One region of the Butyrivibrio sp. VCB2001 genome, then DNA from elsewhere that is predicted to be linked to it. Evidence: riboswitches for the same ligand, from Rfam matches in the RefSeq annotation. Region 1 holds a riboswitch; the other holds the start of a gene.
The links. A riboswitch is a leader RNA that binds a small molecule or an ion and turns the genes downstream of it on or off. The one in region 1 is predicted to bind thiamine pyrophosphate.
Positions count from the first base shown of each region.

Region 2: another riboswitch for thiamine pyrophosphate. It lies ahead of thiT (energy-coupled thiamine transporter ThiT); the one in region 1 lies ahead of thiE (thiamine phosphate synthase).

Region 1 covers NZ_AUIZ01000001.1:370,355-373,528, forward strand. Annotated here, with positions in the region: gene thiW (energy coupling factor transporter S component ThiW) at 1-104, opposite strand, end outside; gene thiE (thiamine phosphate synthase) at 101-1,558, opposite strand; TPP riboswitch at 1,650-1,750, opposite strand; gene pepT (peptidase T) at 1,796-3,058, opposite strand; gene G589_RS0101630 (asparaginase) at 3,061-3,174, opposite strand, start outside.
Region 2 covers NZ_AUIZ01000002.1:206,922-210,095, reverse strand. Annotated here, with positions in the region: gene addA (helicase-exonuclease AddAB subunit AddA) at 1-904, shown strand, start outside; gene G589_RS0103670 (CPBP family intramembrane glutamic endopeptidase) at 901-1,359, opposite strand; TPP riboswitch at 1,413-1,517, shown strand; gene thiT (energy-coupled thiamine transporter ThiT) at 1,615-2,316, shown strand; gene asnA (aspartate--ammonia ligase) at 2,496-3,174, opposite strand, start outside.

The sequences.
Region 1 (3,174 bases):
AAGCACTTTGATCCTCCAACCGGTATCGAAAATGTCGAAAGCACAACCGCCAGTGCCACAAACATTCCCGATAATACAAGCTTAACTACTGATTCTTTCTTCATCCTAAAATCTCCTCCTTAGCCTTTTCCTTAAGGCTTTTTGTATTTTCTTTTATATCAGAAGCACCAAAGATGCTTGATATCACTGCAATTCCGGAAAGACCAAGTCCCGATAAATGATGCAGGTTTTCACCCGTTATACCACCGATGGCAACCACCGGTATCGGCATACTTGATGTGATCTCCCTATAGCTTTCGAGGTTCATCATCGGCTTTGCATCCTTTTTGGTATCCGATCCAAAGGCTGCACCAACACCAAGATAGTCAGCTCCTTGTAAAAGAGCTCTTTTCGCCTCTCCAAGATTGTGGGCCGTTGCACCGATTATGAAGTCCCTTCCAAGAACCTCCCTTGCCTTTTCTATCGACTCATCTTCAAGCCCTAAATGGACGCCTGCTGCCCCTACCACGCTACATACTTCCACGTTGTCATTGATGATAAGAGGAATATCATAGTTCTCACATATCTGATTGACCTTGACCGCCGTTTTTATGTATTCGGTTGTGGTCATATTTTTCTCCCGGAGCTGTATCATTGTTGCTCCGCCCAGAATAGCCTGTTCAACCGCCTCCGACAGACTTATTTCCCCCTGTAGGATATCTCTGTTGGTTATTGCATACAGAAATGTATCAAGTCTTCTAAAACGCCCTCTCCTGCTAAGCCTTGTAAGACTCAGCTGATCGATGAGAGCATTCTTGTACTCCATAGTCCCAAGTCTTTTTTCTTTTTGGCAAAAGAGCTCTGCCCTGGCGGCGTTTATCTGATAAAGTAAAATGCCTTCCCTGATGGCATTTACATAATCATCTGTCTCTTCTTCTTTCTTGGCAGCTCCAAGGTATGAGCCAATTATGGCACTCATCATACATCCTGCTCCGGTAAAGAGCTTTTGCATGCTGCTGCCACCGGGTAGTTTATAAACCAGGTTTGCAGAAGCATCTGCGATCAGCACGTTTTCTCCGCTCACAACGACAACAGCCTTTGCAGCTTTAGAAAGACTAAGCAAATCTTTTTTGGATAAATGGCTTCCCATATCCTCCACTCCGGCGAAGACCTGCGTGATTTTATCACCTTTGTTGATGCCAAGTATTTCACATAGTGCCTTAATTTCTGAAGTATTTCCCCTTATGCATGCAAAGTGAACTTTGGCCAAAAGCTCTTTTAACATATCTCTTCGAAAGTCTGTGGCTCCGGCGCCTACCGGATCCAGCACGACCGGTATATCCAGTTCGTTAGCTCTTTTACCTGATGATAAAAAGACCTTTAGCCTCTCCGGTGACGGAGTTCCTGTGTTGATGACAAGGCCATCGCAGTTCTCTGTTATCTGCGCACACTCGCACAGGGCATCTCCTCCTATGGCCGTAGCTCCTACGGAAAGACATGCATTTACCACGTCACAAGCAGTAATGTAGTTGGTTAAAATGTGTATTTGCGGGCGAATTTCCCAAAGATCATAAGTCATGTCAATTACATTTGATCATGACTGAGAGAGTTTAGCACATTCTGTCAGATGGACATAAAAAAGCGCCATCTGATACAGATGACGCTAATTACGCTTAACTAATCGACGATTCCTACGTTGGCATTATCCAAATCAGGTTTAGGGTCGTGCTCATGCACCTCTCAGCCATTATCAGCTCCCCTTGTCCGGTATTTTGTTGTTTTTGCAGGTCTTTGCGACCTTCAGTTATAGAATATATCACGCATTGTCGGCAATAGCAAGAGCACTTTCACAGATATTCAGCAATATCTCTACATTTTTTACCATGGACTGTATTGGTACATACTCAAATCTTCCGTGGGCGTTTTCATAACCTGCTGAGAGATTCGGGCACGGAAGGCCTCTGAATGAAAGAGCTGCTCCGTCGGTTCCTCCCCTGAAGGGCTCACAGACAGGCTCTATACCTGCTTTCCTGATGGCACCTTTAAGTATATCTATCATGAACGGAACGTCCTTCAGAACTTCCTTCATGTTGCTGTACTGATGGATAATCGTAAGCTTCACGCGGTCATCTCCATAGTCTGCTCCTAATTTCTCTGCGCACTCCTTAAGAAATTCCTCGCGCTTTTTGAAATTATCATGGTCAAAGTCGCGGACAAGAAGCCTTACCCTTGCATGCTCACAGTCGCTCTCGCAGGAGATCAGGTGATAAAAGCCTTCCACACCTTCGGTATACTGGGGCTTTTCTTTCTTTGGCAGCATAGCCATAAGCTCAGCTGCCATATCAACTGCATTTACCATAATGCCTTTGGCTGTTCCGGTATGTACGCTTCTACCTGTAAACTCAAACACCGCTTCCGATGCATTGAAGGTCTCATCCTCATACCAGCCAAGATGGTCGCCGTCCAAAGTGTAAGCCACCTTTGCTCCAAACCTATCAAAATCCAGATCCCTTGCAAGTCCTCCCACTTCCTCATCAGGAGTAAAGGCAATGCAAATGTCTCCATGCTTTACATCGCCGTGATCAACCAGATACTGGGCAAAAGACATTATGGCTGCGATTGAAGCCTTGTCGTCCCCACCAAGAAGTGTTGTTCCGTCAGTCAGTATAAGGTCCTGGCCAATATACATTTTGAGATTAGAATAGTCAGAAGCCTTCATGACTATGTTCTTCTCTTTATTAAGAACAATGTCTCCACCATCGTAGTTTTCCAAAACCCAGGGCTTAACATTTGTTCCGCTGGCGTCGGGAGCTGTGTCAATATGGGCAATAAATCCTATAGGCATTACCTGAGTATCCTGTACATTGGACGGAACTTTGCCGTAAACGACACACCCTTCCTCATCCAGAAATACATCGGATACGCCTATGCTTATAAGCTCATCCTTAAGCACACGTGCAAGGTCTTTTTGTTTCTCTGTTGTTGGCCAATGCCCGGTATATTCAGCAGACTGAGTATCAATCCTTGCATAGCTCATCAGTCTTTCTTTTACCTGTTCGTAAACTTCTTCCTGCTTCATAGTTAGGCCATTTCTCCTGCTACATTTATTGAATAATAATCACGTATTTCCTTTACATCCTCTGTCAGTCCAAGTATCCACATGAGCTTTGTAAGGGCTGCTTCTGTTGTCATGTC
Region 2 (3,174 bases), on a different contig from region 1:
GCTTCATCCTTCCATGGGAGGACTTCTTGATAAGTATGAGCTGCCAAGGCAGGACTATGATGCGCTTTTGGAAGGCGTGGGTGAAGCGCCGGTGCTTAAGATAAGCTCTGTGGGGGATAAGGATCTTCTTGACGGCATCAGAGCCGGTGCTTTTAAGGCAACTATGCGCAGACAGACTTTGGAAAATGGCGGAAACATTGATGAGGAGCTCCTTGAGAGCCTTAAGGCGAAATTCTTTGCAAAGTACCCTCACGCCGATCTGAAAGGTCTTTTCACCAAGACTACAGTATCAGAACTCAAGAAGAAGGCCATGGTGGATGAGGATGAGTTTGGGGTGGTTCCTGCTCCATATGCTGCAGATGAGGAGCCTAAGGGAACTCTTACCGGCGCAGAGCGAGGAAGTGCCTACCACAGGGTTATGGAACTTCTGGATGGCGATGCATTTGCGGATACATCTGCAGAGGGCCTTAGAGGCTGGATTGCGAAAGCGGCTCAGAAAGGCCTGATACCTGATGAGTACCGGGAGGTGGTAAGACCGGAGGATATAAGGACATATCTTTTAACGGACCTTGGAACCCGCATGGGAGCAGCATTTGGCAGAGGCGAACTCATGCGCGAGAAACCTTTCATGATGGGAATTTCGGCAAAAGAGCTTGATCCGGGATTTCCGGAGGATGAGATGGTACTGGTTCAGGGAATTGTAGATGCCTGGTTTATAGAGGACGGCGAGATAGTGCTTCTTGACTACAAGACCGATAAGGTCAGAGACGGCAAGGCACTGGTGGACAGATATGCTGTGCAGCTTGAGCTCTACAAGAGGGCGCTGGAAGCTGCCACAAGAAAAAAGGTAAAGGAAGTATATATCTACTCCTTTACCCTTGAAAGCGTCATAAGGCTGGATTAAAGCAGAGTATAGACCAAGGCAAAAGCATTGGCTGTAATGTGCACCACCAGAGGGATGCTCAAAGTCCTATGCCTGTAATAGCTGTACGTGATAATAAGCCCCATCAAAAAGCCGTATAAGGCCTGTACGGGGTGAAGATGATAAATACCAAACAGGGCTGCTGTCAGGATGATTGCGATGGCAGCTCTTTTTATGTGTCTGTTCAGGAAGTTAAAGAGAAAGAATCTGAACAGTATCTCTTCCACCAATGGTGTGGCAAAGCAGTACACCATGATTAGTATGGCAGTCTCGTTTGATATGCTGTAAAGGCGGCTTTCAGGCCCCTGAAAGGATTCAAGGCTTGTCAGACCTGTGGCATTAAATATAAGAGTCAGCACAAGGGCTGACAGAGCTCCGATAAGAGCCCATATGGCATGGAGTTTTATTTGATTTAAAGTAAATGCTCTGTTATTCATAAAAAGCTATTGACAATCCTTGGGCATAATAGTTTAATTGACTTGAATTAAAAATAAACCGCTAGGGGAGCTATGCTGAGAGTGCTCGTGTAATGCACGACTAACCCTTATCACCTGACCCGGATAATACCGGCGTAGGGAAGCAACGATAACTCATAGACGTCAGAGTACATTATACTGTGCTTTTAGTGTTTATGGAATATCAACGTCAGGAAACCTCCCAAGATAACGGTCATATAAAGGGAGGATTTTTTTATGAGTTTATTTCTTGAAAAGGTCGTTGAAGACGGCTACACATCTTACAACATCACATCAGGCGGATATGTCCTGGTAGTGGTTCTTGCAATCCTTGCGTTTTTGGGTATCAGCTACTTTGTAAATGCCGATGGTAAAGGAAAGCTCAGCGTTAAGCAGCTTACAGTATCAGCTCTTTGCCTTGCCCTTGCATTTGTATTGTCAAACGTTAAGCTCTTTAAGCTTCCTATGGGCGGATCAGTTACAGTATTCAGCATGTTCTTTATCACATATATCGGATATCTCTACGGACCCAGGGTAAGCCTTGCTTCAGCATTTGCTTACGGACTTCTTCAGATGATCGTTGATCCTTACATCATCAGTGTTCCACAGCTTCTGTGCGACTATGTGCTTGCTTTCACAGCTCTCGGTCTTGCAGGATTCTTCCACAACACTAAGTTTGGAATGTACAAGGGATATCTGGTTGGTGTATTTGGAAGATTCGTATTTGCAGTGCTCTCAGGAGTTGTATTCTTTGCAGACTATACACCTGAGGGGATGTCACCGATTGGCTATTCAGTAGCTTACAACGGAAGCTACCTTGCAGCCGAGGCAGTTCTCACAATAGTAGTTCTCTTTATTCCTGCAGTAAGAGTTGCTCTTAACAGAATTAAAAATGAGGCTCTTGAGAAGGGCGTAGTAAAAACTGCTCAGGCAGTATAAGGAATTCAGTGGGGAGTCAGTGGGGACGGTTCTCTTTGACTCCCTTTTTTTGATAATCAAAAGGTATAGAACACCTAAGCAAAAGGGAGTCAAAGAGAACCGTCCCCACTGACTCCCCACTGACTCACTCCCTGACATAAAAAAGCCCGGCACATCGAAAGTGCCGGGCTTTTATTATCTTACAGTATCTGAATTCCGTTCCTGGTAGCTTCTTCAACCATATCCTCAGGCCAGATAGAGCACTGAACCTCTCCGATATGAGCTTTTCTTAAGAAGAACATACAAATTCTTGACTGGCCGATTCCACCGCCGATGGTGTAAGGCAGCTCTTTGTCCAAAATGGCTTTCTGGAAAGGAAGCTGTGCTCTCTCGGTGCATCCTGCCTTCTCAAGCTGGCTCTTAAGTGACTCCTCGTCAACTCTGATTCCCATACTTGAAAGCTCAAGAGCAATGTCAAGAACAGGGTAGTAAACGATGATGTCGGCATTAAGTGCCCAGTCGTCATAGTCCGGAGCTCTTCCGTCGTGCTTCTCACCTGAAGCAAGCTCATCACCGATCTGCATTATGCATACAGCACCCTTGGCTTTGGAAATGAAGTACTCACGCTCCTTGGGTGTGTTGTCAGGGAACATGTCCTCAAGCTCCTGGGTTGTGATAAAGAAGATATCCTCAGGAAGAATCTCCTCGATGTAGTCATACTGAATGGACATGAACTTCTCGGTCTTTCTGAGAACCTTGTAAACGTTCTTGACTGTTTCCTTGAGGAAATCAAGGTTTCTGTCCTCTTTATTTATAACCTTTTCCCAGTCCCACTGGTCAACGAAGATTGAGTGGATATTGTCAGGGATCTCATCGCGT